Regions from separate parts of the Bacillus sp. PK3-067 genome, predicted to be linked through region 2. Evidence: predicted binding sites of a transcription regulator. Region 2 holds the regulator's gene; the other holds the start of a gene.
The links. The regulator Rex, encoded in region 2, represses fermentation and respiration genes when NADH is low (regulators of the CRP and FNR family bind a similar motif). The targets are predictions, from matches to a motif close to TTGTGAAATATTTCACAA.
Positions count from the first base shown of each region.

Region 1 (16,852 bases), 140 kb from region 2:
GCCTACTCGTTTATTTGGTGGACTGGCTTATTTGCTTGTGGCATTGGCGGGGTTAATATCGATTGGTGTATTTGAATTGAATGTGTGGGCGAATCTAGGAATTGCGATTGTTCTTGGATTATGTTTTGCTTCACTAGGATTTTTAGGGCATGAAATTTTACATGGAACTGTTGTAAGAAAGGCATGGCTTCGTGACTTCTTAGGCGCGATCGCATTTATGCCATTATCAACAGGGCCAAAGCTTTGGAGAAAGTGGCATAATGCAACGCATCATGTTCATACACAGCATGAAGAGAATGATCCAGATGCATGGCCGACACTTGAGAAACTTAAGAAGAGTAAGTTTTTGAGTTGGGTATATCGTATGCCTTTACATGTACGTTCATTCTTTAGTTTTTTGTCACTAACAATTCAATTTACATTGCATTCGACTCGAATGTTCTTTCATTTTATAAAAGAGTTCAAGTCATCCAATCAAAAATCTGTATGGCTTCAACTTCTTTTGCCTTGGACAGTTTGGATTAGTTTATTGTTTATTATGGGACCTGGAAAATGGTTATTTGCATATGTCATTCCGTTGTTAATTGCTAACTTTATTGTAATGGCATATATCGCAACAAATCACCGCTTAAATCCAATTGTTCCAGTAAATGATCCGTTAGCAAACTGTTTGTCAGTAACAGTGCCGCGCTGGGTAGACGTTTTACATTTCAATTTCTCATATCATACAGAACATCATCTGTTTCCCGCTATGAGTTCTAAATACTATCCGTTAGTAAAAGAGAAGATTAAAGAAATGTGGCCGGAACGCTATCATGAGATGCCGATGACAAAAGCTTTGGCAGCGCTATGGAATACACCACGTGTGTATTATCAAGGAAGTGAATTAGTGGATCCGCATAGAGAGCACTTCTATGGTTCTTTAGGAAATGGACTAGATCCTCATAATATTTCATATCGTGAGGAACATATAGAAGAAGAAAAGAGTATTAAAAAAGTAAATCAGTAAAAATTAATATATTTTTGCAATGAAAAAGCAAGCCATCTCAGGCTTGCTTTTTCTTATAAAGAAACTTCCTTTTTCTTCCTTTTATGGACTTGGACGGAGTTAGTTTCTTTTCGTTGTAGTCGTTTTTCTAAAAGATTAACAAAATAAGTAAATAGAAGAACAAGTATGAGATAGTATGCACCAACGATTATGTAAGTATCTAATTGTTGGAAATTACCTGCTGCAATTGATAAACCTGAACCCCATAATTCGGACATTCCTACATAAGCAACAAGTGAAGAATCTTTTAATCCGATAATAAATTGGTTTCCTAGAGGAGGAAGAGACAGACGAAATGCTTGTGGTAATATAATTCGTCGCATAGCTAAAGGATAAGGCATGCCTAAAGAGCGAGCTGCTTCTAATTGTCCCCGGTCAACGGATTGAATAGATCCACGGAAAATTTCCGTAATATATGCTCCGTTATGAATTGCTAAAGCGATTGCACCTGCCCAAAAAGGGGTGAAAACAACAACGGATGTAATTCCAAAATAGAGAATGGCAATTTGAACAATTAAAGGTGTACCACGAATAATAGCAATGTAGACATGAGCGATACTATTTAAAACTTTATTGTTAGAGATTCGAAAGAAAGCGAATAATAATCCAATTAATGAACCGAGTACTAGGGAAGTTAATGTTAATTGTAATGTGACAATAGTAGCCTTTAAGAGTGTGGGATAGGAAGAGATAAAAATTTCAAACATGCGTTTCACCTCATATTGTATAGATTTTAGTAGAGAATGAAATGCCCCACATAAAATGAACATTTAATCAGTGGGGCATTGTTTATGAATCTTTTGAATGGCTAACTTACTTCGTTTTTTCCTCTTCACCGAGAATATTACGCCCGAACCATTTTTTACTGATCTTTTCATACGTACCATCTTTAATGATTTCATCTAACGCTTTATTTACTTTCTCAACCATTTCTTTATCATCTTTGCGAATAGCAATTCCCATTTCATCAAGATTTAATGGTTTTCCGGCTTCTTTTATCTTCGATTTTCCTTCTTTTATCATACGTAGACCAACCATTTGATCCGTAATTACTGCGTCAACACGCCCAGGCTCTAAGTCCATAAGAGCAGTAATATCGCTGTCATATTCTGTGATTTGATCTGTATATTTTGCAACAAGATTTTTAAAGGTACTAGCTTTTACAACACCAATTTTCTTACCTTTTAAATCTTCTGGAGAAGAGATAGCGGTATTCTTTTTAGCCACAAAAATTTGGGCGCCAGAGCGATAGTACGGATTTGAGAAACTAACAGCTTTTAAGCGCTCCTCTGTAATTGCCATACTACCCAGTATTACATCATATTTCTTCGCTTGAAGACCTTGAATCAGCGTTTCCCATGGGTTTGTAACGGGCGTAGCCTTCATGTTCATCTTTTTAGCAAGAGCTTCACCGATTTCTACATCAAAGCCGACAAGTTTGCCGTCATTTTCTTTATAGTTAAAAGGTTTGTATAATCCACTCATCGCATAGCGAAATTCTTTTTCACTATTTGATGAAGTAGTAGAGCTTTCTTTGCTACAAGCTCCTAGTATGAAGGATGTACATAGTGTAATGCTCGCAACAATGGTTAATAGTTTTCTTTTCATAAAACCCCTCCTATATATTGATCATACGGATGGTTTTTTAGTATGTTATTGAAATATTTTATTTGGATGATTAGTTGTGCACCGTATGAATGTATTCCTTTTCGTTTGAAACAAAAGTTACATTATAAAACGTTGCGTAAAAATTGTTTTGCCCGTTCATGTGATGGAGCTGAAAAGAATTGTACTGGCGGAGCATCTTCTACAATCTTTCCATCGTCCATAAAGATGACGCGATCAGCTACATCTTTTGCGAAATTCATTTCATGAGTAACAATAACCATTGTCATCCCTTCTTCAGCAAGTTCTTTCATAACTTGCAATACTTCTCCAACAAGTTCAGGGTCTAAAGCTGAGGTAGGCTCATCAAATAGCATAATCTTAGGGCTCATTGCAAGAGCTCGTGCAATGGCAATGCGCTGTTTTTGACCACCTGAAAGAAGATGAGGAGTTACATCCGCTTTATCTTGAAGGCCGACTTTTTGGAGAAGTTGATTTCCAATATCCTGTGCATTTGCTTTCTCTAATTTTTTTACGTGAATAGGTGCTTCTATGATGTTTTCTAGTGAGGTCATATGAGGAAAGAGGTTAAAGTGCTGAAAAACCATACCGACATTTTCACGGACTTTATTTAAATTTGAATGCTTTGGATCAATTCGCTCACCTTGTAAGTGAATTTCGCCTTCATCGTACATTTCTAAAAAGTTAAGACAGCGAAGTAATGTACTTTTACCAGAACCACTGGCACCAATTAAAACAACAACTTCTTTTTCTTTTACTTCTAAATCAATTCCTTTTAACACATCAAGTGAACCGAATGATTTTACTAGATTTCGAACTTGAATCATACAAAACCCCCAGTTAAAAATATATTTTACAAATGTTGCCCTGTATTTCTGTTATTAGTCATAAATTGTCAGAATCCTTTATTTTTTTCGTGCAATTTGATATTCAAAGAAATAATGATTTTTAAAATCTCTATATCCTTCTATAATGAAAATATGGATAATAATATATAGGTAGTATTTATATTGCTTATAAAAAGGGGGAAAGGGAAGATGGAAAAAGAAAGAAAAACATTTTCTTTTGGATTACGTACACAACTTATGCTATTCACTACAGTTTTAGCTTTCATTACATATTCAACAAGTATATTTTTTATTTACGTGATATACGATTATTTTCAAAGTTATGTAAGTCAAACTGTATATAATATTATCGTTATGTTATTAGGGGTAGTATGGTCTGGAATTTTAGCATATGGAGCAGCCGTATTTTTAATTAAACCGCTTCGCAAGTTAGAGGAAGCGGCAAGAAAAGCAGCTGAGGGTGATATTCGTGAAGATGTTCCATTACCGAAGACAGATGATGAAATTAAATCTTTAAGTGTTGCATTTAATATGATGTTAGGAAACTTAAGGGGCATGGTAAAAAATATTGATACAACATTTTCGTATACAAATAATCAAGTACAGCAGATTAGAAAACAAACAGGCGAAGCAACGAGACAAGCGCAAGGTGTATCTGAGACACTTGCAGAGATTTCTTCAGGCGCTGAGCAATCAGCGGCATCAATTCAAGCAATTGTTTCTGCTGTTGATACAACGACTTCTATTGCAAGTGAAGTAGAAGAAAAAGCGAAGCAGTCTGATACATTGTCTTCAGAAATGGTTGAAGCTTTAGGGCATAGTACTCGTGTCTTTACGTCTTTAATTCAAGGTATTCAAACATTGGCAAAAGAAAATGAAGATTCAATGCAAAATGTACAGAAGTTAGAAGAACGAATGAAACAAGTAGAACATATTGTGTCTGTTGTGAGTGCGATTGCTAGCCAAACGAATTTATTAGCACTAAATGCTTCTATTGAGGCAGCTCGCGCAGGAGAGCATGGAAGAGGCTTTGCGGTTGTTGCGGAAGAAGTACGTAAACTTGCTGATGAAAGTGATCATTCTGCAAGAAACATATCGCAGTTATTACGGAATATGCAAGATGAAGTACAACAAGTTGCAATGAAAATGACAGAACAAGTGAAAATAGCTAAAGAAGAGGCGAAACGTGGGGAAGCTACGGAATTAATTTTAAAAGAAATGTCATCAAGTGTTATGGAAGTAGCCGATGCAACTCAGCAAATTAGTAGTTATATGAATGAACAAGTGAGCCACATTCATCAAACAGGAGCACAAACAAAAGCTGTAGCAGCAATTGCTGAAGAAACGTCAGCTGGTTCGCAAGAAGTAGCACGTGTGACGCTACAACAATCTAAAAATATGATAGTAATCGATCAATTATTAAAGGATTTAGAGAAGCAAGCAACTGATTTGAAACAAACAATTGAACGATTTTCAATGTAAAAGGAAGAACAGAATGCTGTTCTTCTCTTTTTTATTTAGTTTGATTTAATATTTACAGTTAAACTATGAACGTTTCCGCAACATTCTTTTCTCTCCCTTTCGGATGAAAATTATAGCGAGCTATAATATTAAAAGGGGTGTCTTTTATGAAAAAAGAAAAAAGACAACGGTTAATTAAACAATTTGTAAAGGAGTATGAAATAGATAAGCAAGAAAGATTAGTAGAATTGTTAGCAAAAAAAGATGTATTAGTAACACAAGCTACGGTTTCTCGCGATATTCGTGAGTTAAACTTAACGAAGGTACCTTCTCAAGAAGGATTAATGATATATAAAGTTTTCTCAGAAGAGCATTTACAAACTGATATAAAGTTAAAGAAAAAATTACGAGAAGTTGTTGTAAAAATTGATTGTGTAGATCAATTAATGGTTATTAAAACATTACCTGGTAATGCACATGTTATTGGTGTTTTATTTGATGAGTTAGATTGGAAAGAAAAAATAGGATGTATATGTGGAAATGATACATGCCTTATAATTTCACAGTCGAAATCAGATAGGGAGATTATAGAAGAAAGATTAAATTTAATTATTTAGATGCAAAAATCCTGTTTTTAATAAAATTAAAAACAGGATTTTTGTTTAAATACGGAAGTTAAATATTCAACATATATGCGTAATATATGTATTTTTTATTGAGAAAGCAAGATAGTTTGTTATAAAAATACATATTCGTATGATTTTAAAAAAATAACTTGTTTAATATTTCACAATGATAATGTGGATGCTTTCACAAAGATGAAAGTACAGAGCATTTATTATGTACTTGTAAGACATCAAACATATTTAAAAGGAGGTACAACAAATGAAACATCCGATACATGTTACTTCAGAAATTGGGGAATTACAAACGGTTTTATTAAAACGACCGGGTAAAGAAGTGGAAAACTTGACGCCAGATTATTTGCAGCAATTATTATTTGACGATATTCCATATTTACCAATTATTCAAAAAGAGCATGATTATTTTGCACAAACGTTACGCAATCGGGGTGTTGAAGTTCTTTATTTAGAAAAACTAGCCGCTGAGGCGTTAGTAGATAAAAAACTTCGAGAAGAATTTGTTGATCGTATTTTAAAAGAAGGACAGGCCGACGTAAATGTTGCACATCAAACTTTAAAAGAATATTTACTTTCCTTTTCAAATGAAGAATTAATTCAAAAAATTATGGGCGGTGTACGGAAAAACGAAATTGAAACAAGTAAGAAGACACATTTATATGAATTAATGGAAGATCACTATCCGTTTTACTTAGATCCAATGCCTAATTTATATTTTACTCGTGACCCAGCAGCTAGCGTGGGCGATGGCTTAACGATAAATAAGATGAGAGAACCAGCGCGTAGACGTGAATCATTATTCATGGAGTACATCATTAAATATCATCCAAGATTTGCAAAACATAATGTACCAATCTGGTTAGATCGTGATTATAAATTTCCAATTGAAGGTGGCGACGAGCTAATTTTAAATGAAGAAACAATTGCGATTGGAGTATCTGCTCGTACTTCAGCTAAAGCAATTGAACGTTTAGCTAAAAATCTTTTTAGCCGACAAAATAAAATTAAGAAAGTGTTAGCAATAGAAATTCCAAAATGTCGAGCATTTATGCATTTAGATACAGTATTTACAATGGTTGATTATGACAAGTTTACAATTCACCCAGCCATTCAAGGGCCAAAAGGGAATATGAATATTTATATTTTAGAAAAAGGGTCAGATGAGGAAACTCTTAAAATTACACATCGTACTTCTTTAATGGAAGCATTAAAAGAGGTATTAGGCTTAAGTGAATTAGTTCTTATTCCATGTGGAGGAGGAGATGTAATTGCTTCTGCTCGTGAACAATGGAATGATGGCTCGAACACATTAGCAATTGCGCCAGGTGTAGTTGTTACATATGATCGTAACTATGTATCTAATACGTTATTACGTGAACACGGTATAGAAGTGATTGAGGTGCTAAGTTCGGAATTATCTCGTGGTCGTGGGGGTCCACGTTGCATGAGTATGCCAATTGTTCGTAAAGATATTTAGTATAAATAACGGAGAAAGTAGGGATGAATTATGTTAATGACTAGACCAAATTTAAAAGGAAGAAGCTTTCTAGCAGAAAAAGATTTTACACAAGAAGAATTGTTATATTTTCTAGATTTGGCAGCAGAATTAAAAGAGAAAAAGAAAAACGGTATCCCGCATCATTATTTAGAAGGTAAAAATGTAGCGCTCTTATTTGAAAAAACTTCTACTCGTACGCGTTGTGCATTTACAGTAGCATGTACAGATTTAGGGGCAAATCCTGAATATTTAGGGAAAGGTGATATTCAACTTGGGAAAAAAGAATCTGTAGAGGATACAGCAAAAGTGTTAGGGCGTATGTTTGACGGAATTGAGTTTCGTGGATTTAATCATGAGACTGTAGAATCTTTAGCACAAAATTCTGGTGTGCCAGTTTGGAATGGATTAACAGACATGTGGCATCCAACACAAACACTAGCAGATTTATTAACAATTAGAGAACATGTAGGGAAGTTGAAAAATGTGAAGCTCGTTTACGTTGGCGATGGACGAAATAATGTTGCTAATAGCTTACTAGTTGGTGGAGCAATCGTTGGAATGGATGTACGTATTTGCACACCAGAATCTTTATGGCCTGCACAAGAAGTAATTGATTTAGCAAAAAAATATAATGAACAAGTAATGATAACAAGTAATGTGGAAGAAGCTGTTGCGAATGCAGATGTAATTTATACAGATGTATGGGTGTCTATGGGGGAAGAAGAAAAATTTGCTGAACGTGTCGAGTTATTGAGACCTTATCAAGTAAATATGAAAATGATTAAAGAAACAGGGAATAAAAACGTGATTTTCTTACATTGTTTACCTGCATTTCATGATGTTGAAACGATGTATGGCGAAGAAGTTTACGAGAAATATGGGTTGAAAGAAATGGAGGTAACTGACGAAGTATTCCGCAGTAAACATTCAAAAGTATTTGATCAAGCTGAAAATAGAATGCATACAATTAAAGCGGTTATGGCAGCTACTTTAGGAAACATGGAGTAAAGAAGAAAGGGAGTCTTCCTTTCTTCTTTCTCCTCCTTTAGACACGATCATTCACTATTGCTTTTGTATTGTTATTGCAATTAAAGAGAGGTGAGTGGAATGGGTGAAGATAAGAAATTAGGGTTGTTTACACTAACGGCTCTTGTAGTTGGGTCTATGATTGGCGGTGGAGCCTTTAATTTAGCGAGTGATATGGCAAAAGGTGCTGGTGCTGGAGCCATTATTATTGGCTGGGTTATAACAGGAATTGGGATGATTGCACTCGGATTATCTTTTCAAAATCTAACTGTAAAACGGCCAGATTTAGATGGTGGTATTTTTAGCTATGCAAAAGCAGGGTTTGGTAATTTTATGGGGTTTAATAGTGCGTGGGGATACTGGCTATCTGCTTGGCTTGGGAATGTAGCTTACGGTACATTATTGTTTTCTTCATTAGGATATTTCTTCCCGATCTTTGAAGGCGGTCAAAATGTAGAATCCATTATTGGTGCAAGCGTATTATTGTGGTGTGTTCACATGTTAATTTTACGTGGAGTTCAATCAGCAGCCCTTGTGAATTTAGTAACTACAATCGCAAAATTAGTACCTGTATTTGTATTTATTGTCATAGGAATCTTTGCGTTTCATATTGATACGTTCTTAGATGGATTTTGGGGGCAAACTGGTTCTTTTTCATGGGGAGCAGTTGGCAGCCAAGTTAAAAGTACAATGCTTGTAACTTTATGGGTATTTATTGGGGTAGAAGGGGCTGTTGTTTTATCCAGTCGAGCAAAAAATAGAAGTGATGTAGGGAAAGCAACCGTTATTGGCTTAATTGGTACACTCATCATTTACATTTTAATCACATTATTGTCTCTTGGACTTATGCAGCAAGCAGACATTGCAGGTTTGAAAAATCCGGCTATGGCTTATTTGTTTGAAAGTGTTGTTGGAAAATGGGGTGCTATCTTTATTAATTTAGGTTTAGTCATCTCTGTATTAGGTGCTTGGTTAGGTTGGACTTTGCTCGCTTCTGAAATTCCATATTTAGCGGCTAAAGATGGAGTATTTCCAAAATGGTTCGCAAAAGAAAATAAAAATAAGGCTCCAGTAAATTCATTATGGATAACAAATGGTTTAATACAAATATTCTTGTTAACATTCGTCGTTTCTGATCAGGCGTATAACTTTGCATTCTCTTTAGCATCTTCAGCTATTTTAATCCCATATGCTTTTTCAGCATTTTATCAACTGAAGCATAGCTTAAAGTCTGAAGAAGCAGATCGAAATAAAAATATAATAATTGGCTTGATCGCAAGTATTTATGGCGTGTGGTTAGTTTATGCAGCCGGTTTAGAGTATTTATTATTAACAATGACTTTATATGCGCCAGGTATTTTTATTTTTTACAATGTTCAAAAGCAAAAGAGTTCGAAGCAAATATTTACTCGAGTGGAATTAGCATCATCCGTAGCAATTGGTGCTTTAGCATTCTTTGCGATTTATGGATTAATTACAGGCAGTATTACTTTATAAAGCGCTGTGAAAGCGAAATCAACTGGAGGGCTGGAATATGGCACGAAGAAAAATTGTAGTTGCACTAGGGGGAAATGCGATACAGTCTGGAGAAGCTACTGCGGGAGCGCAGCAAGAAGCGTTGGAAAAAACGGCAGAACAACTTGTGAAAATAATGGAAAATGATGTGGATATAGTAATTGCGCATGGAAATGGCCCACAAGTGGGGAATATTTTATTACAGCAAAAAGCTGCAGAAACGGAAAAGACACCTGCAATGCCATTAGATACTTGTGGGGCAATGAGCCAAGGGATGATTGGATATTGGATGGAAAATGCAATTGAAAAGGCATTGAAAAAACGGAATATAAACAAAGATGTAGCAACGGTTATAACACGTGTTGTTGTGGATAAAAAAGATGAGGCATTTAAAAATCCAACTAAACCAATTGGTCCTTTTTATACAGAAGAAGAGGCCAGAAAATTAATGGATGAAACAAAAGCAGTGTTTAAAGAAGATGCTGGTAGAGGATGGAGACGTGTTGTTCCATCACCGAAGCCTGTAAGTATTCATGAACATAAAGTGATTAATTCTTTGGTCGAAGATGGAAACATAGTGATAGCTGTGGGCGGAGGTGGAATTCCAGTAATTGATTCTGAAGAAGGGTTAAAAGGAACTGAAGCGGTTATCGATAAAGATTTCGCTGCGCAGAAATTAGCAGAATTAGTAGATGCCGATACGCTCGTTATTTTAACTGCAGTTGATTATGTATATGTAAATTATAATCAACCGAATCAAAAAAAATTAGAGCATGTCACAGTGAATCAATTAGAAGAATATATTGAAGAACAACAATTTGCTGCGGGAAGCATGCTTCCAAAAATCGAAGCTGCTATTAATTTTGTTAATACAAATCCAAAAAGAAAAACGATTATTACGTCTTTAGAAAAAGTATATGAAGCACTAGAAGAAAAAGCCGGTACTATTATTTCAAAACAGAATGTATGCATGTATGTTTAAATTATTATGTACGCTACTTAGTAGTAAAAAAAGAATGAGGTTAATAACTTCATTCTTTTTATTTATTAATATTTTTTGTACTCATTGTTCATAAAGTTTTCATGATGAAATCTGAATATACAAGTTAATTATGATAAAATTCAAATTGAATACGCTTTCTTGATTTTTCGCTCCAACATACAGCAAGAGAGAGGGAATTTTATGAATAGACGGAACGTAGTGAAAGACTTAAAGCAGTTCGAATTATTTGCTCATTTAACAGAAAAAAAATTGAAAGGCTTAACAGAGTTTGTTTATTGGCGAACTTATAAAAAAGGTCAATTTTTATTTTTAGAAGGGGATTCAAGGGAAAGAATTTACTTCATGTTAGATGGTTTTGTAAAGTTAGAGCGGGTTAATCAAAATGGGAACTTATTATACGATGACTATGTAAAGCGGTATTCTATTTTTCCTTATGGTGGTATGTTTACAGACAGAGGATATAACTATACAGCAGAAGCAATGACGGATGTGGAGGTATATTATATTCCAACGGTAATCTTTGAAGATATGGTAAAGTCCAGCAGAACACAATTGATGTACGTTGTTCAGCAATTATCATCTATATTAAAATTGAACGAAAATCGAGTGCAAAATATTACAATTCCTAATGCACAAGATCGTGTTATCCAAACGTTAAATTATTTAATGCAGGATTTAGGAGAACAGAGTGGAGAAAAGATTGTAATTTCATGTCCACTTACAACAATTGAAATATCCAAAATATCTGGAACATCTCGAGAGACAGTTAGCAGCGTATTAAAACAATTAAAAAATGATAGCATTGTTACAATTTTAGATAAAAAAATTACAATACATGATCCAACATATTTTGAAGAAATCTCTATGTGAAAATTGTATATTGATTTTTTAATTCATATTGTATATTAATAAGGTTCTTTATATATTTATAAGGAACTTTTTTACGTTATCCTCTATAAAAAGATTGTATAGTATGGTAATAATAGCTAAAATCGATAATAAAATACAAAGTGAAGGGGAGAAAGAATGATTCGTATTGAGTATGATCGATTAGTAGCTATTTGTTACAGTATAGGGGTTTTGTTATTATTAAAAATTCCAAATGATAATGAATTAATTGGGGAAAAACTATTCAATGTCTATAAGATTCCGATACATACGTATGTTTATATGGATTATAAAGTCTCAAATATATTGATTGTTTCTTTCATACTACATGTAATTGCATTTATATTATTTTTAAAATGGCTAGGAAAAAAGGAGTCTAGTACATTTAGAAAAATGAATAAAATAAAAGTAGTAGGTACTAGTATTTTGATTGTAATGATGCCGTTTATTTTAAATACAATCCTCCAGACATTGAATAAAACATGGTATTATGCAGGAAAAACAGGGGTAGAAGCAATAGAATATAAAAAAGAAGATAGCCAGTGTAGAATGGAGAAAAATGGAGAGAATATCCAACCGAAGTGCATTGTTACTTTAAAAAATTATCGTAATCATTCACAAGCATTAAAAGTTGTTTTATATGATAATGCAAACGAGAATTCAAAAAGCTATCCAGTACCGAAACCAGTCTATTTACAAAAACATGAGACAAAGCAATTTGAATTTCAAGTTCCTGTTTCTTATAATAGAGGTATTGAAAAAGATAAAGTACCAAATATTAAATTACATTCATTGCATGAAAATGATACGAAATACAATTAATCTGTAAGTAAAAGTTTATGAGTAGGAGCAAGAATTTGAAACGATATAGAAAATCAACTTGAATCATCCAACATACTGCGAGGTAACGGTATATTGGATGATTTTTTTATGTTATCCCCTTTTTTCACGTATGAAAAGGAGGAATACTTTGTTGGAAATGAAAAACATCACAAGGATCATACATGGTTTTTACTTTACGTAATCTGTGAAAGTTAGAGCCATAATAACTAGTTTGCCAATTTTTAATGTCGATATCGGGCCAGTTCACATAGTCACCTAGTGTATAAGGATCTAAGCTTTCTCGTAAACCTTTAACCCAGCGTATATTTCGATTTTCTTCATCATCGCATTTCCAAGAGGTAATGTATTCTTGAGCAATAATTGCTTTACGATGAAAATAAGACGTTTCATTCGGCGAAATATTTTCAACAGCACCTATGAGCGATTGATGCCAAATACTAGCATCTTTATTTGGTGCATGAGAAAGAAAGGATTGCATGATTTGAATGCCTTTAAGGGGAATAGGTTTATAGACATAGGAACCAGAGCGCTTAAAATTTTCAGGGATGTTACCTCCATTAAAAAATTCAACAGCCTTTATATAAGGAACTTCTTCTATAAAGAGAGAGGGGCTACCAGTTTCAAGAAGAGGGGATAATAGGGAATGGAGTTCAGAGGGAGAACCGACAAACTCGCCTTGTGCTTCAATTTTATTTCGTTGCTTGGCGAATAATTCGATCGATGAAGTGAGACGTTCATCTATATAAGGTGCCCAGTTTTGCCACGCTTGAAATGCAGCAATAAAGTCTTCCCATTCCCATGTAATTGAGAAAATTGATACATTTTTTATCGGGTGGACTCGAAAAGTTAAGGAAGTGACAATTCCGAAGTTTCCACCACCGCCACCACGGCATGCCCAAAAAAGGTTAGAGTTTTCTTGTTCATTTGCACGAATGAGTTTTGCACCAAATTTTCCACACGCTTGTACCATTTCCACTTCCATTAATTGATCACATGTTAATCCAAATAAGCGCGAAAGCATACCAATACCACCGCCAAGTGCTAATCCAACAACTCCAACGCTTGCACTTGTACCAGCAGGAATTGTAACACCGTAATTCCAAAGTTCTTTATAAACAGTGCCAAGATTTGCACCAGCCTCAATTGTTACTGTTAATTTCTCTGTATTAACAGTAATGCGATGCATTTCACTCACATCAATAATAAGTCCTCTATTTAAAAGAGAAAAATTTTCATAGCTATGACGTCCACTTCTTAACCGAAATGGTATATGACGTTCACGTGCCCATTTTAAGGCGTTACAGACATCCTTGTTATTTTGACAAAAAACAATAATACAAGGGAGTTTTGGAATACTTAAATTTAAATTCATTCGGGCTACGTCGTAGTCAGGATCTGTGGGAACAACGATACGCCCTGTTAATTTTGTTTGCTTCAATTTATTACTCCTTTCTAAAATAATCAGAGTTTTTTATTAATATATGAAAAATGTCTGTAATACGCGTGGACAAGGAGAGGTGAAGAATGAGATTTACCTTTGTGAGAAATAAATAAAGCATAAGAATAAAGAATCTACATAGAGTTCAATGAAAACAGTTGCAAACTGTTCATATTTTGTTATGATAGTGTTACGAAAACGTTTGCATAAAATTTCCGATGGGATGCAAAAGGAGAGAATGACTATGAATAAGACATGGTGGAAAGAAGCGGTTGCTTATCAAATTTATCCACGAAGCTTTATGGATTCAAATGGTGATGGTATTGGAGATTTACAAGGTATTATTGCAAAACTGGATTATTTAAAAGATTTAGGTATAGATGTAATTTGGATTTGTCCAATGTATAAGTCGCCTAATGATGATAATGGTTATGATATTAGTGATTATCAAGATATTATGGATGAGTTTGGTACAATGGCAGACTTTGATGCTTTACTAGATGAAGTTCATAAGCGTGATATGAAGCTTATTATTGATTTAGTTATTAATCATACGAGTGATGAACATCCATGGTTTATTGAATCACGTTCATCTAAAGATAATCCGAAGCGTGATTGGTATATTTGGCATGATGGTAAAGATGGTGCGGAGCCAAACAACTGGGAAAGTATTTTTAATGGTTCGGCATGGGAATATGATGAAGAAACAGAACAATATTATTTACATTTATTCTCACGTAAACAACCAGATTTAAACTGGGAGAATAAAGAAGTTCGCGAAGTACTATACGATACGGTTAATTGGTGGCTTGATAAAGGTATTGATGGTTTCCGCGTTGATGCGATCAGTCATATTAAAAAAGAAGAAGGCCTCAAGGATATGCCAAATCCAAAAGGGTTAAAATATGTGCCATCTTTTGATAAACATATGAATGTGAAAGGTATTCAACCTTTATTAGAAGAGCTAAAAGAAAATACATTCTCTAAGTACGATATTATGACTGTTGGTGAAGCAAATGGTGTTAAGATTGAAGATGCTGAGCTTTGGGTTGGAGAAGAGCAAGGTAAGTTCAATATGGTATTCCAATTTGAACATTTAAGTTTATGGGATGCAGAGAAGAAGAAAGACCTTGATGTTGTAGGATTGAAAAAAGTATTAACGAAATGGCAAAAAGGATTAGAAAATAAAGGATGGAACGCTTTATATATTGAGAATCACGATAAACCACGTATCGTTTCAACATGGGGAGATGATAAACAATATTGGCGTGAAAGTGCAACAGCTCTAGGGGCGATGTATTTCTTTATGCACGGTACACCTTTTATTTATCAAGGCCAAGAAATTGGTATGACAAATGTTCAGTTACCAAATATTGAAGATTACGATGATGTAGCAATTAAAAATTTATATCGCGAGAAAATTGCAGAGGGCGTACCACATCAAGATATGATGGAGATTATATGGGCTTCTTGCCGCGATAATTCACGTACACCTATGCAGTGGAATGATGAGATGAATGCTGGTTTCACAACAAGTACACCTTGGTTTAGCATGAATCCAAATTACAAAGAAATTAATGTTGAAAAGCAAAAAAATGAAGAAAAGTCTATTTTCAATTTCTATAAGAAAATGATTGCCCTGAAAAAAGAGCACGATGTACTGAACTATGGTACGTATGATTTACTTTTAGAAGACGATCCACAAATTTATGCATATACACGTACGTTACAGGATGAAAAAGTCATTGTAATTAGTAATATCTCAAAAGAGGAAGCTGTGTATAATGAGGGTTCATTTGCACTAGAACGCAAACGTTTGCTTTTAAATAACTATGAAGTTGCGGAACATGAAGAAGTAACAACAATTGCTTTAAAGCCTTATGAAACAAGGGTTTATCGCATTTCATAATAAAAAAGGATGCTCTTTGAGCATCTTTTTTTATGAAAAAAAATAAATTTCTATTGCAAAGTGAAAACGCTTTTATTAAAATAGATTTATGAAAACGGTTGCGTAAAGATAAAAATAAAGTAACATAAGGAATCGTTTTCATAAAGGGAACAGAAATTATAATTTAAATCATTATGTTTTTATAAATAAAGGGGAGGAAGAACAGATGAAAATTACGTCTTTTGATTTTTGGCAAAAGTTCGGGAAAGCGTTATTAGTTGTTGTAGCCGTAATGCCAGCAGCTGGTTTAATGATTTCCATCGGTAAGTTAATTGGTATGTCTGCTGGGGATGTTAACGCAGTTCATACAATCGCTCGCGTAATGGAAGACATCGGTTGGGCAATCATTACAAATCTACACATCTTATTCGCAGTAGCAATTGGGGGATCTTGGGCGAAAGATCGCGCAGGTGGTGCATTTGCAGCGCTATTAGCATTCGTCTTAACAAACCGAATTACAGGAGCTATATTTGGGGTAAACGCTGAAATGTTAGCGGATTCAAAAGCGAAAGTTTCTTCAGTAATAGCGGGAGATTTAATTGTAAAAGATTACTTTACTTCTGTACTTGGTGCACCTGCATTAAACATGGGAGTGTTCGTAGGGATTATCACAGGTTTCTTAGGAGCTACTTTATATAACAAATATTATAACTATAATAAACTGCCACAGGCATTAGCATTCTTTAATGGAAAACGATTTGTACCATTCGTTGTAATTCTTTGGTCTACAGTTACTGCGATTGTATTATCACTTCTATGGCCATTCATCCAAAGTGGGTTAAATGAATTTGGTCGCTGGATTGCAGCTTCAAAAGATAGTGCACCAGTTGTTGCACCGTTTGTATATGGAACGTTAGAGCGTTTATTATTACCATTTGGTTTACACCATATGTTAACGATTCCGATGAACTATACAGAGCTAGGCGGAACATATACGATGCTAACTGGTTCAAAAGTTGGACAAGTTGTAGCAGGGCAAGATCCATTATGGCTTGCATGGATTACAGATTTAAATAATTTATTAGCAAATGGAGATACGAAGGCATATAACGATTTATTAAATAACGTT
Region 1 is NZ_CP096490.1:391,227-408,078, forward strand. It holds gene desB (Delta(10) desaturase DesB) at 1-1,009, shown strand, start outside; gene M1D73_RS02100 (amino acid ABC transporter permease) at 1,063-1,818, opposite strand; gene M1D73_RS02105 (ABC transporter substrate-binding protein) at 1,862-2,656, opposite strand; gene M1D73_RS02110 (amino acid ABC transporter ATP-binding protein) at 2,779-3,501, opposite strand; partial or broken gene M1D73_RS02115 (HAMP domain-containing protein) at 3,877-4,014, shown strand; partial or broken gene M1D73_RS02120 (methyl-accepting chemotaxis protein) at 4,432-5,004, shown strand; gene argR (arginine repressor) at 5,151-5,600, shown strand; gene arcA (arginine deiminase) at 5,869-7,101, shown strand; gene argF (ornithine carbamoyltransferase) at 7,132-8,130, shown strand; gene arcD (arginine-ornithine antiporter) at 8,230-9,645, shown strand; gene arcC (carbamate kinase) at 9,683-10,645, shown strand; gene M1D73_RS02150 (Crp/Fnr family transcriptional regulator) at 10,847-11,536, shown strand; gene M1D73_RS02155 (hypothetical protein) at 11,693-12,376, shown strand; gene M1D73_RS02160 (FAD-binding oxidoreductase) at 12,501-13,835, opposite strand; gene M1D73_RS02165 (glycoside hydrolase family 13 protein) at 14,080-15,744, shown strand; gene M1D73_RS02170 (PTS transporter subunit IIBC) at 15,950-16,852, shown strand, end outside.
Region 1: arcA (arginine deiminase) is a predicted target of Rex. The motif match lies at 5,759-5,776, and genes of this name have one in related genera.

Region 2 (14,916 bases):
AATGCCTAAGGTTTCCTGAGGAAGGCTCGTCCGCTCAGGGTTAGTCAGGACCTAAGCCGAGGCCGACAGGCGTAGGCGATGGACAACAGGTTGATATTCCTGTACCACCTCTTTATCGTTTGAGCAATGGAGGGACGCAGAAGGATAGAAGAAGCGTGCGATTGGTTGTGCACGTCCAAGCAGTTAGGCTGATAAGTAGGCAAATCCGCTTATCGTAAAGGCTGAGCTGTGATGGGGAAGCTCCTTATGGAGCGAAGTCTTTGATTCCCCGCTGCCAAGAAAAGCTTCTAGCGAGATAAAAGGTGCCTGTACCGCAAACCGACACAGGTAGGCGAGGAGAGAATCCTAAGGTGTGCGAGAGAACTCTGGTTAAGGAACTCGGCAAAATGACCCCGTAACTTCGGGAGAAGGGGTGCTTTCTTAACGGAAAGCCGCAGTGAATAGGCCCAAGCGACTGTTTAGCAAAAACACAGCTCTCTGCGAAGCCGTAAGGCGAAGTATAGGGGGTGACACCTGCCCGGTGCTGGAAGGTTAAGGAGAGGGGTTAGCGTAAGCGAAGCTCTGAACTGAAGCCCCAGTAAACGGCGGCCGTAACTATAACGGTCCTAAGGTAGCGAAATTCCTTGTCGGGTAAGTTCCGACCCGCACGAAAGGTGTAACGATTTGGGCACTGTCTCAACCAGAGACTCGGTGAAATTATAGTACCTGTGAAGATGCAGGTTACCCGCGACAGGACGGAAAGACCCCGTGGAGCTTTACTGTAGCCTGATATTGAATTTTGGTACAGTTTGTACAGGATAGGCGGGAGCCATTGAAACCGGAGCGCTAGCTTCGGTGGAGGCGCTGGTGGGATACCGCCCTGACTGTATTGAAATTCTAACCTACGGGTCTTATCGACCCGGGAGACAGTGTCAGGTGGGCAGTTTGACTGGGGCGGTCGCCTCCTAAAGTGTAACGGAGGCGCCCAAAGGTTCCCTCAGAATGGTTGGAAATCATTCGTAGAGTGCAAAGGCATAAGGGAGCTTGACTGCGAGACCTACAAGTCGAGCAGGGACGAAAGTCGGGCTTAGTGATCCGGTGGTTCCGCATGGAAGGGCCATCGCTCAACGGATAAAAGCTACCCCGGGGATAACAGGCTTATCTCCCCCAAGAGTCCACATCGACGGGGAGGTTTGGCACCTCGATGTCGGCTCATCGCATCCTGGGGCTGTAGTCGGTCCCAAGGGTTGGGCTGTTCGCCCATTAAAGCGGTACGCGAGCTGGGTTCAGAACGTCGTGAGACAGTTCGGTCCCTATCCGTCGTGGGCGTAGGAAATTTGAGAGGAGCTGTCCTTAGTACGAGAGGACCGGGATGGACGCACCGCTGGTGTACCAGTTGTTCTGCCAAGGGCATAGCTGGGTAGCTATGTGCGGAAGGGATAAGTGCTGAAAGCATCTAAGCATGAAGCCCCCCTCAAGATGAGATTTCCCATAGCGTAAGCTAGTAAGATCCCTGAAAGATGATCAGGTTGATAGGTTCGAGGTGGAAGCATGGTGACATGTGGAGCTGACGAATACTAATAGATCGAGGACTTAACCATATAATATGTAGCAAATGTTATCTAGTTTTGAAGGAATATGCCTTCATAGTTTGGTGATGATGGCAGAGAGGTCACACCCGTTCCCATACCGAACACGGAAGTTAAGCTCTCTAGCGCCGATGGTAGTTGGGACCTTGTCCCTGTGAGAGTAGGACGTCGCCAAGCTATTTATATTGTCGCGGGGTGGAGCAGCACGGTAGCTCGTCGGGCTCATAACCCGAAGGTCGCAGGTTCAAATCCTGTCCCCGCAACCAAATGGTCCCGTGGTGTAGTGGTTAACATGCCTGCCTGTCACGCAGGAGATCGCCGGTTCGACCCCGGTCGGGACCGCCATTTCATATAAAGAAAAGAACGAAACAAGTTGTTTCGTATTTTTTTATTTGTTTTAACAAAAAACTAATAAAGACAGTCAAACTATCCTTAGGACAACTCCTAAGGACTTTTTTATATATTAAAAACCTGTATAATAAAGAGCAGAGAACATTGTGAGTAAAGTAGGTGAAGTCTGTGAGTAAATATGAAGTAACAACAAAATCTTCTGAGGAAACACAAAGGTTATCAGAAAAACTAGGTGAGCTCGTAGAGGCACAAGACGTAATTATTTTAGAAGGAGATCTTGGAGCTGGTAAGACGACTTTTACAAAGGGACTAGCAAAAGGTCTTGGAGTGAAAAGAGTTGTAAATAGTCCTACCTTTAATATCATTAAAGAATATAAAGGAAGATTACCGCTATATCATATGGACGTGTATCGCTTAGCAGAAAGTGAAGAGGACTTAGGCTTTGATGAATATTTCTACGGTGAAGGAATTACGGTAGTAGAATGGGCTCATTTAATAGAAGCATATTTACCGAATGAAAAGTTACAAATTAGTTTATTCCATGCTGGAGATGACACAAGAAAAATTATACTTGAGCCAATTGGAGATCGCTATATTAGATTATGTGAGGAGCTATTACAAGATGAAAGTACTAGCAATTGATACTTCAAATTACGTAATGGGTGTATCCCTTATTGAGGAAGAAAACGTAATTGGGGAAATCATTACAAATTTAACAAAAAACCATTCTGTACGTCTTATGCCAGCTGTAGAGAAACTGTTAAAAGAATGCGGTGTAAAACCGAAGGAATTAACTAAAATCGTTGTAGCTGCTGGACCTGGATCCTATACAGGTGTTCGTATAGGCGTGACAGCGGCGAAAACATTAGCTTGGTCACTTCAAATACCAATTGTAGGTGTATCAAGTTTAGAGGTAGTAGCTGCAAACGGTGCTAACTTTAACGGGTTAATTTGTCCTTTATTTGATGGAAGACGTGGGCAAATTTATACTGGGTTATATACATATGAAGGAGAGCAGTTAACTTCAATAGAAGAAGATCGAATTATTCTTATTGTAGACTGGTTGCAAATGTTAAAAGATAAAGGACAGCCTGTTTTATTTATCGGTAACGATGTTAAATTGCATAAAGAAACAATTATAGAACATTTAGGTGATCAAGCTGTATTCGCTCCATTTACTAAAAATAACCCAAGACCAAGTGAGCTAGCATTCTTAGGATTACAAAAAGAAGAACAAGATGTGCATACGTTTGTTCCAAGCTATCTTCGTTTAGCTGAAGCTGAAACAAAGTGGTTAGAAAGTCAAAACAAGTAGGAGCTTGCAGAAGATGGATATGATATTTAGAAAGATGGAGCTTGATGATATTGCTCAAATTGTAGCTATTGAAGAAGCGTCTTTTTCAACTCCTTGGACTGCAGATGCCTTTCACCGTGAATTAACGATGAATGAACATGCACATTATATTGTGTTAGAAAAAGATGGTCGTGTAGTCGGGTATTGTGGATTGTGGATAATTATTGATGAATCACATATAACAAATATAGCTATTTTGCCAGAATACCGAGGTCAAAAGTTAGGAGATGCCCTATTGAAAGCAGTTATTTCTGAAGCGAAAGAACTAGGGGTAAAAACAATGACACTTGAAGTACGTGTATCAAATGAAGTAGCAAAGCAGTTATACAGAAAATACGGATTTCAAAATGGTGGGATTCGTAAACGATACTATGCAGACAATCAGGAAGATGGTCTCGTAATGTGGGTGAATATATAATGGAAAAAAATACGATTATACTTGGTATTGAAACAAGTTGTGATGAAACAGCAGTAGCAGTTGTTAAAAATGGAACGGAAATTATTGCGAATGTCGTTGCATCACAAATTGAAAGTCATAAACGTTTTGGCGGCGTTGTACCAGAGATTGCATCCCGTCATCATGTAGAAGAAATTACAGTTGTGTTAGAAGAAGCTTTAAAGGAAGCAAACATCACATTCGATGATATTGATGCAATTGCTGTAACAGAAGGTCCTGGTTTAGTAGGAGCACTTCTAATTGGAGTAAATGCAGCGAAGGCAGTAGCGTTTGCACATGATATTCCGTTAGTCGGTGTTCATCATATTGCTGGTCATATTTATGCGAACCGTTTAGTAAAAGAAGTTCAATTCCCGTTATTATCACTTGTTGTATCTGGTGGGCATACAGAACTTGTTTATATGAAAGAACATGGTTCATTCGAAGTAATTGGTGAAACACGAGACGATGCAGCTGGAGAAGCATATGATAAAGTAGCTCGTACGTTATCTATGCCATATCCAGGTGGTCCTCATATTGATCGCCTTGCACATGAAGGAGAACCGACAATTGATTTGCCTCGTGCATGGCTAGAACCGGATTCGTATGATTTTAGCTTTAGTGGATTGAAATCAGCAGTTATCAACACTGTGCATAACGCAAAACAGCGCGGTATAGAAATTGCACCAGAAGATTTAGCGGCAAGTTTCCAAGAAAGTGTAATAGATGTACTTGTAACGAAAGCAGCTCGTGCAGCAGAAGCTTATAATGTAAAGCAGTTACTTCTTGCTGGTGGAGTAGCTGCTAATAAAGGACTTCGTGCGCGATTAGAAGAGGAATTTGCACAAAAAGAAAACATTGAATTAATTATTCCGCCGCTATCTTTATGCACAGATAATGCAGCGATGATTGCAGCGGCAGGGACAATTGCTTATGAACAAGGTAAGCGTGCAACATTAGCCTTAAATGCAAATCCAGGATTAGATATTGAAGCATAGTTATACACATAATTAACCACAGGTTGTGGATAAAACCCATATTATCTGTTGATAATGTGGGTTTTATTGTGTATATAAAATGTTGATAACTTTTTTACTGACTGTGGATAATGTGGAAAAGTTATTTTGATGTTTATTTTATAAAGGTGGATATGTGTATAAACTTGTGGATAAATAGGTTGATGTCAGACCTTTGAATTTGTTCTTTTTCGGGAAATAAAAAGCAAGAAGATATCCCCGAAAAACATTTTGAAACATCTCCCCATTATAGAAGATGCTAATCTTGTCAATCTTTGTCGTTAAAACGATATTTCGTGTCGAATTGTTAATATATATAGGGTTACAATAGATATATTTAAAAAATCGTTAGTATATTCTAAGTTACGATAGATATATTCAAAAAATTGTTTAAGTACTAAAAAAGATGTCACATAGTCAAAAATCCTGACTTATGAGACATCTTCCTTATTTAAATATGCTTATACATGCAGCTCTTCCCATTCTGCCATACAAGTTTCAAGTTGTTCTTGTAGCGTTTGCTTTTTAGTTGTAATTTCACTAGCTTTTTCATAATCTGCATATATTTCTGGTAAGCAAAGTTGATCTTCTAACGTAGCAATTTCTTCTTCTAATTCCACTATACTTTGTTCTAGCTCTTCAATTTTTCTAGTGCGTTGACGCTCTAGTTTTTTACGCTCTTTTTCTTCTAAATAATTTAATTTCTCTTGTGCAACCACCTTTTGAACAGGAACGTCACTTTCTTGCTGTTCAAGTTCTGCACGTTCAATCATTTCATTTTTCTTTTCAACGTAGTAATCGTAATCCCCTAAATATTCCTGTGCACCTTCTGTTGATAACTCAACCACAGTCGTTGTTACACGGTTAATAAAGTAGCGGTCATGTGAGACGAATAGAAGAGTCCCTGGGTAATCAATTAAAGCATTCTCCAAAATCTCTTTACTATTTAAATCAAGGTGGTTCGTAGGCTCATCTAGAATTAACAAATTTGACTTTTGCATCATAAGTTTTGCAAGAGCTAATCGAGCTTTTTGTCCACCACTAAGGGAAGATACTGGTTTCAGTACATCATCTCCTGTGAATAAAAAATTCCCAAGTATAGTACGGATTTCTTTTTCCGGTTGCAGTGGATATTCATCCCATAGTTCATTTAAAACCCGTTTAGAAGATGTTAAGTTTGCTTGTTCTTGATCATAATAACCAACAGATACATTTGATCCGAAAGAAACATCACCATTTAATAGTGGTAACTTATTCACAATGGATTTTAACAATGTGGATTTCCCAATTCCGTTTGGACCAACTAAAGCAACACTATCTCCGCGAGTTAAGCGCATAGTTACATGTTCAATTATAGGGTTTCCATCATAGCCGATGGTTGCATCATTTACTTGTAAAACATCATTTCCACTTTGTTTTTCAATATCGAAGTGGAATGATGCTGACTTAGAATCCCCTAATGGTCTCGTTAATAATTCCATTCTGTCTAGTTGTTTACGGCGACTTTGAGCACGTTTCGTTGTAGAAGCGCGAGCTATATTCTTTTGAACGAAGTCCTCAAGTTTTGCGATTTCATCTTGTTGTTTTTCGTAACGTTTCATTTCTTGCTCATATAATGCTGATTTTAAGTCTAAATATTTACTGTAGTTACCAACAAATCGTCTGCTTTCTTTATTCGAAATTTCATATACTTGTGTAACGAGTTTGTCTAAGAAATAACGGTCATGTGAGACGATTAATATTGCGCCAGGATAACCTTGCAAATATTGCTCAAGCCATGTTAATGTTTCGATGTCTAAATGGTTTGTAGGCTCGTCCAAAATAAGTAAGTCTGGTTTTGTTAATAATAATTTCCCGAGAGCTAATCTTGTTTTTTGCCCGCCGCTTAAAGTAGAGATCGTCGTCTGGTGCGTTTCAACTGGGAAGCCAAGGCCGCTTAAAATGGAGCGAATATCCGCTTCATATTGATATCCACCTTGATCTTTATAATTGAGTTGTAGTTGGTCATAATCAGCTAACAATCTTTCATATGTAGCTTCGTTTGAAAAGTTTTCTTCTTTTCCCATTTCTTGCTCAAGCCTTCGAAGTTTTGTCTCCATTTGCTGTAAGTGGGTAAAGACGGTTAGCATTTCATCCCAAATTGTTAAAGACGTTTCTAGTCCAGTATTTTGAGCTAAATATCCGATTGAGACATCTTTCGGTTTTATAATTTCGCCACCATCATGAGATAATTCACCAGCGATAATTTTTAATAATGTAGATTTTCCTGCTCCATTCCTTCCAACTAATGCGATACGATCTTTTGTTTGTACTTCCAATTTTATGTTTGCAAGAATCGTTTCTGCACCGTATAATTTCGAAAGCGCGTTTACTTGTAATAAAATCAATGTTTTCACCTCAAATAATTTCTTAACTTTGCCATGTTTATATTTCTCAATCATACTAAAAATAGTGTATAGTTTAAAATAAAGAGAGAATACTTCTTCTCTTTATTATACAAGGAATTTAATGAGTGCTAAACTTCTGTATTTGATTAAAGTATATGAATAAAGATAGGAAGAGAGGAGAGGTCATATGGATCAGCAAAAGATTCCACAAGCCACTGCTAAAAGATTGCCTCTATACTATCGATTTATCCAAAACTTATCTCTTTCTGGTAAGCAGCGTGTTTCATCGGCCGAATTGAGTGAGGCAGTAAAAGTAGATTCCGCAACAATACGAAGAGATTTTTCGTATTTTGGAGCGTTAGGGAAAAAGGGATATGGATATAACGTAAATTATTTATTATCATTTTTCCGCGAAACACTTGATCAAGATGATATAACACGTGTAGCACTTATTGGAGTAGGTAATTTAGGGACCGCTTTCTTACATTATAATTTCACGAAAAACAATAATACAAAAATTGAAATGGCATTTGATGTTAGTGAAGAGAAAGTTGGAACAGAAATCGGGGGCATTCCTGTATATCATTTAGATGAATTAGAAGAGAGATTATCAAATGATATACAAGTGGCAATATTAACAGTACCGGCTACAGTAGCACAAGCTGTAGCAGATAGATTAGCTGAAACAAGCGTGCACGGTATTTTGAATTTCACACCAGCGCGATTAAACGTATCAGAGAATATTAGAATTCATCATATTGACTTAGCTGTAGAGTTACAAACATTAGTTTACTTTTTGAAAAACTATCCACAATAAAACGCAGAGGAAGCGACCTCTGCGTTTTATTATTGTTTCTTCTTTGTGAATTTAACTAATATAAGGCGAAGTGCCAAATTAAAATCAATTGTTGCCATAACTGCAAATAGTATTGTCCACATATTCCAGATTGTATCTGTCACGTTCGTAATGGCGAAGCGTGTAAAGATACATCCAAGAAGGAAGTATAGTGCAGCCATGAACAATGGTGAGTTTCTCATACAAAAAATCCTCCGATAAAGCCTTGCATTTTTTCAGCTTCTTTAATCATTTCTTGAATTTGTTCATTGCTCATAAAAATTTGCCCAATAGCGACTAATGTATTCATCGCAACATGAGCTGCAATCGGAACGATAATACGTTTCGTCTTCACATATAAGAAGGCGAATACGAGCCCCATAGCAGTGTATACCAATAAGTGAGTAAAATCAAAATGAATTGTTGCGAATACAAGCGAACTAATGATAGCTGCGATAAAGAAGTTAAACTTCTTATAAAGCGTGCCGAATAGAATTTTTCTAAATACGATTTCTTCTAAGATAGGTCCAATTATAGATACAACAATAAGGAACCAAGGTATCGTTCTTGCGATGTCCATCAGTCTGTCTGTATTCTCAGATCCACGTGGAACCCCAAATACATACATTTCAATCATACCTGCAATGGATTGTGAGATGATTGCTAAGAAGAACCCGATAAAAATCCATCCAATAGTAGCTGGAACAGAAGAGCGCATTGGATCTAAATGCCTGTCACGAATATCTGTTCTAAGTAACCAAAGCACGATACATAATGCAATAAAGAAGCTAATGATTGCCCAGTGTCCCGTTATGATTTGTCCTTTTTCTTCAATGGTAAATCCTCTATTATCATAGAGTCCTGTTTTTAGGAGAAGTGGTAATCCAACAACGCCAGATAACTGCATTAAAATGTATGTAATGATAATCCACCAGTATTGTTTCTTCAAATGGTTTAACCATCCTTTCTAACTATAGTGTATGAGATAAGTTAGGATAACATGTAAATATGCTACCTACGATATAAACCTCTTGAATTATGTTTTTTTCGTAAATCCTTATTTGAAATTATAATAGAAGACAGGAGAAAGTTGTATGTGTAGCGAAAACAACTTAGGGTGTCCTTTCATATTGTAACATACGAGCAGTGGAAACAACGATTCATATAGTAAAGGCAGTATTGTATATAGAAAGTTTATATAGTGATTTGCGAAAAAATTATGATTTTTTTACTTGCAAAAGAAATTGAGATTATTTATTATTATAAGTGTGTTAGCACTCGGATGACTTGAGTGCTAATAAAAGAAATTTACATAACAAAATGAGGAGGTTATTGTTCATGCTAAAGCCATTAGGTGATCGCGTTGTAATTGAGCTTGTTCAAGCAGAAGAAAAAACAGCAAGTGGTATCGTATTACCAGATACTGCAAAAGAAAAACCACAAGAGGGTAAAGTTGTTGCAGTAGGTACTGGTCGAGTGCTTGAGAATGGTGAGCGTGTTGCTTTAGAGGTAGCAGCAGGTGATCTTATCATCTTCTCAAAATATGCAGGTACTGAAGTGAAATATGAAGGTACAGACTACTTGATTTTACGTGAAAGTGACATTTTAGCAGTTATCGGTTAATTATATAAATCTTAAAAAATCCAAGGGGGTCAATTATTATGGCAAAAGATATTAAATTTAGTGAAGAAGCACGTCGTTCGATGCTTCGCGGTGTCGACACTCTTGCAAACGCAGTAAAAGTTACGCTTGGACCAAAAGGTCGTAACGTTGTACTTGAGAAAAAATTTGGTTCACCACTTATTACAAATGATGGTGTAACAATCGCAAAAGAAATCGAATTAGAAGATGCATTCGAAAACATGGGTGCGAAATTAGTAGCAGAAGTTGCTAGCAAAACAAATGACGTAGCTGGTGACGGAACAACAACTGCAACTGTATTAGCGCAAGCTATGATTCGTGAAGGTCTTAAAAACGTAACAGCTGGTGCGAACCCAATGGGTCTTCGTAAAGGTATCGAAAAAGCTGTTACTGCTGCAATTGAAGAATTAAAAACGATTTCTAAACCAATCGAAGGCAAATCTTCTATCGCACAAGTAGCTGCTATTTCTGCAGCTGACGAAGAAGTAGGTCAATTAATCGCTGAAGCAATGGAGCGCGTTGGTAACGACGGCGTTATTACTTTAGAAGAGTCTAAAGGATTCACAACAGAATTAGACGTAGTAGAAGGTATGCAATTTGATCGTGGCTATGCATCTCCTTACATGATTACTGATTCTGACAAAATGGAAGCAGTTCTTGATAACCCATATATCTTAATTACTGACAAAAAGATTTCTAACATTCAAGAAATCTTACCAGTATTAGAGCAAGTGGTACAACAAGGTAAACCACTTCTTATCATTGCTGAAGATGTAGAAGGCGAAGCATTAGCTACATTAGTAGTGAACAAACTTCGTGGTACATTCAATGTAGTAGCTGTTAAAGCTCCTGGATTTGGTGACCGTCGTAAAGCAATGCTAGAAGATATCGCAATCTTAACTGGTGGCGAAGTGATCACTGAAGAATTAGGCCGTGACTTAAAATCTGCTACAGTTGAATCTTTAGGACGCGCTGGTAAAGTTGTTGTTACAAAAGAAAACACAACTGTAGTTGAAGGTGTAGGAAGCACAGAACAAATCGAAGCTCGCATCGGTCAAATCCGTGCGCAATTAGAAGAAACAACTTCTGAATTCGATCGCGAAAAATTACAAGAGCGTCTTGCTAAACTAGCAGGTGGCGTAGCAGTAATTAAAGTAGGTGCAGCAACTGAAACTGAGTTAAAAGAGCGCAAACTTCGCATTGAAGATGCACTTAACTCAACTCGTGCAGCAGTAGAAGAAGGTATCGTTGCAGGTGGTGGTACTTCACTTATGAACGTATACACAAAAGTAGCTTCTATCGTAGCTGAAGGCGACGAAGCAACAGGTATCAACATCGTACTTCGTGCACTAGAAGAGCCAGTTCGTCAAATCGCAATCAACGCTGGTCTCGAAGGATCTGTAGTTGTAGAGCGTCTAAAAGGCGAAAAAGTAGGCGTTGGTTTCAACGCAGCTACTGGCGAATGGGTTAACATGCTTGAGTCTGGTATCGTAGATCCAGCTAAAGTAACTCGTTCTGCACTTCAAAACGCAGCATCTGTTGCAGCTATGTTCTTAACAACTGAAGCTGTAGTAGCTGACAAGCCAGAACCAAATGCACCAGCAATGCCTGACATGGGCGGCATGGGCATGGGCGGTATGGGCGGAATGATGTAATTCCGTTTGTCCTAAAAAACATCCATTTCTATATAGAAATGGATGTTTTTTTATGTTTTTTAGAAAAGGAAATGAATTTCTGTAGAATTTTGTCGCTTTCTCTCTTGACCATATTGATACTTCATTGTTAGAATCTAGGAAGATAATATAAAACGATCCTTCATATATCCTCAATGATATGGTTTGAGAGTCTCTACCGGGTTACCGTAAACAACCTGACTATGAAGGCAGTGTGTCTTATATTTATAAAGAGCGGAGACTATCTTTCTTTATAAAGCCAGACCCCTGCCTTTTCTTTGTTATGAGACTAGAGGCGGAGGACTGGCTTTTTTTATTATATTGGTAATGCTTTTCGCCAAATTGGTGAAAATATTTATATACGAGAACTAACGTTGGGGTGATTATTTTGAAGAAACAACACGATACAATTATCGTTTTAGATTTTGGAAGTCAATACAATCAGTTAATAGCACGTCGAATTCGTGAGTTCGGTGTATACAGTGAACTTCATCCACATACAATTACTGCAGAAGAAATTAAAGCAATGAATCCAAAAGGGATTATTTTCTCTGGTGGACCAAATAGTGTATACGGTGAAGGTGCATTACATTGTGATGAAAAAATCTTTGAACTAGGTTTACCAATCTTCGGTATTTGTTACGGTATGCAGCTTATGACGCAACACTTCGGTGGTAAAGTAGAGCGTGCAAATCACCGCGAGTACGGAAAAGCTGTTCTTAAAGTAGAGAACGAATCAAAACTATATGCGAACCTTCCAGAAGAGCAAGTTGTATGGATGAGTCATGGTGACTTAGTAACTGGTTTACCTGAAGGATTCGTAGTAGACGCAACAAGTGAGTCTTGCCCAATTGCTGGTATGAGCAATGGAGCGAAAAACTTATACGGTGTACAATTCCACCCAGAAGTACGTCACTCTGAGCACGGTAACGATTTAATTAAAAACTTCGTATTCGGCGTATGTGGTTGTTCTGAAGGATGGAACATGGAGAACTTTATCGAAGTAGAATTAGAAAAGATTCGTGAAACTGTTGGAGACAAAAAAGTACTATGCGCACTTAGTGGCGGTGTAGACTCTTCTGTTGTAGCAGTATTAATTCATAAAGCAATTGGTGATCAATTAACATGTATTTTCGTTGACCACGGTTTACTTCGTAAAGGTGAAGCAGAAGGCGTTATGAAAACATTTAGCGAAGGCTTCCATATGAACGTTATTAAAGTGGATGCAAGAGACCGCTTCATGGACAAGTTAAAAGGTGTAGAAGATCCAGAACAAAAACGTAAAATCATCGGTAACGAATTCATTTACGTATTTGATGATGAAGCGTCAAAATTACAAGGTATGGACTTCTTAGCGCAAGGTACACTTTACACAGATATCGTTGAGAGTGGTACAGCAACTGCGCAAACAATTAAATCTCACCATAACGTTGGTGGACTTCCAGAAGACATGCAGTTCAAATTAATTGAGCCTTTAAACACGTTATTTAAAGACGAAGTACGTGTATTAGGATCTGAATTAGGAATTCCTGATGAAATCGTATGGCGTCAACCATTCCCAGGACCGGGTCTTGGTATTCGTGTATTAGGTGAAATCACAGAAGAGAAATTAGAAATCGTTCGTGAATCTGATGCGATTTTACGTGAAGAAATTATTAAAGCGGGCTTAGACCGTGAAATCTGGCAATACTTTACTGCGCTTCCTGGTATGCGTAGCGTAGGTGTTATGGGTGACGAGCGTACTTACGATTACACAGTAGGTATCCGTGCGGTAACATCTATCGACGGTATGACAGCTGACTGGGCACGTATCCCTTGGGACGTATTAGAGAAAATCTCTGTACGTATCGTAAACGAAGTAAAACACGTTAACCGTATCGTGTATGATGTAACGAGTAAGCCACCAGCAACTATTGAGTGGGAATAGTATTTATAAAAAGGTCCATCTATTGCTTATGCATAGGTGGATCTTTTTTATTTTGGTGTTAATACGAACGAAACTATAAAAGTTTATAAAAACGTTCGTTTTTAAATTGACAAAACTACTTCGTCGAGTTAATATGATTATGTAATTCAAACAAAAAGTGAATATTATAGCCGTCGTATAATATCGGGGATATGGCCCGAAAGTTTCTACCTAGCTACCGTAAATGGCTTGACTACGAGGCGTTTTTATAAAGGTGAGGGGAATCTTATCTTTATTCATAGAACGCTTCCATGTATATATGCAATGGAAGCCTTTTTTGTTTCTCGGGATAAAAGAGGGCTAGGAGAAATGCGGCGAGTAATCATATAACGGGGGAAACGTAGGATGAAACGCTATTTTCAGTTTGATGAGCTCGGTACGAATTATAAGACTGAGTTCATAGCAGGGTTAACGACATTTCTATCTATGGCTTACGTACTATTTGTCAATCCTGCTACGCTGTCGCTTGGAAATGTTAAAGGGTTACCAGCAGGTACAGGGATGGATCCAGGTGCAGTATTCGTTGCTACGGCATTAGCGGCAGCGATCGGTTCGTTAATTATGGGTATTTTCGCGAAGTATCCAATTGCTTTAGCGCCAGGTATGGGAATTAACGCGTTCTTTGCTTATACAGCAGTGTTAACGATGGGGATTCCATGGCAAACAGCAATTGCCGGAACATTAATGTCAGGTATTATCTTTATTATTCTTACTGCTTCAGGTATTCGTGAAAAAATCATCAATGCAATTCCATCGGAGTTAAAGTTTGCAGTAGCAGCAGGTATCGGATTGTTCATTGCATTTCTTGGATTCCAAAATGCCGGAATTATCGTGAAAAATGATGCAGTTCTTGTTGGGTTGGGGGACTTAACAAAGGGTACAACGTTACTAGCAATCTTCGGGGTTGTTACTACGATCATCTTCATGATTAAGAAAATTAATGGTGCAGTATTTTACGGTATGATTCTTACAGCGATCTTAGGAGTGGCAACAGGATTAATTGATACTCCGAAAGCTGTAGTGGGAGCAATACCGAGTCTAGAACCAACGTTCGGCGTGGCGTTAACGCACTTCGGAGATATTTTTACAGTTCAAATGGGGATTGTTATTATAACGTTCTTCTTTATCGATTTCTTTGATACAGCAGGTACGCTTGTAGCGGTTGCGAATCAAGCTGGATTAATGAAGAACAATAAATTACCACGTGCAGGAAAAGCGTTATTTGCAGATGCGATTGCAACTGTAATTGGTGCGATCTTGGGTACATCAACAACAACGTCTTACATTGAATCGTCTGCAGGGGTAGCAGCAGGAGGACGTTCTGGATTTACAGCAGTTGTAACAGCAGGATTCTTTTTACTGGCACTATTCTTCTCGCCATTACTAAGTGTTGTAACGCCAGCTGTAACGGCGCCGGCTTTAATTATTGTAGGAATCTTGATGGTTTCTTCCTTAGGGGAAATTGATTGGAAGAAATTCGAGATTGCAGTACCAGCATTCTTTACAATTATCTCTATGCCACTTACGTATAGTATCGCAACTGGGATTGCGATTGGATTTATCTTCTATCCAATTACAATGGTAGTAAGTGGTCGTCGTAAAGAGGTTCATCCGATTATGTATGTTATGGGAGTTTTATTCGTACTATATTTCATCTACGTTCGTAAATAAAAGGGGTTTTTTAAAGGT
Region 2 is NZ_CP096490.1:248,250-263,165, forward strand. It holds rRNA gene M1D73_RS01455 (23S ribosomal RNA) at 1-1,580, shown strand, start outside; rRNA gene rrf (5S ribosomal RNA) at 1,630-1,745, shown strand; tRNA gene M1D73_RS01465 (tRNA-Met) at 1,758-1,834, shown strand; tRNA gene M1D73_RS01470 (tRNA-Asp) at 1,838-1,913, shown strand; gene tsaE (tRNA (adenosine(37)-N6)-threonylcarbamoyltransferase complex ATPase subunit type 1 TsaE) at 2,088-2,561, shown strand; gene tsaB (tRNA (adenosine(37)-N6)-threonylcarbamoyltransferase complex dimerization subunit type 1 TsaB) at 2,542-3,234, shown strand; gene rimI (ribosomal protein S18-alanine N-acetyltransferase) at 3,248-3,691, shown strand; gene tsaD (tRNA (adenosine(37)-N6)-threonylcarbamoyltransferase complex transferase subunit TsaD) at 3,691-4,707, shown strand; gene M1D73_RS01495 (ABC-F family ATP-binding cassette domain-containing protein) at 5,187-7,112, opposite strand; gene M1D73_RS01500 (redox-sensing transcriptional repressor Rex) at 7,300-7,929, shown strand; gene M1D73_RS01505 (YdiK family protein) at 7,959-8,150, opposite strand; gene M1D73_RS01510 (CPBP family intramembrane glutamic endopeptidase) at 8,147-8,896, opposite strand; gene groES (co-chaperone GroES) at 9,286-9,570, shown strand; gene groL (chaperonin GroEL) at 9,609-11,243, shown strand; purine riboswitch at 11,384-11,485, shown strand; gene guaA (glutamine-hydrolyzing GMP synthase) at 11,650-13,188, shown strand; purine riboswitch at 13,341-13,443, shown strand; gene M1D73_RS01530 (NCS2 family permease) at 13,573-14,898, shown strand.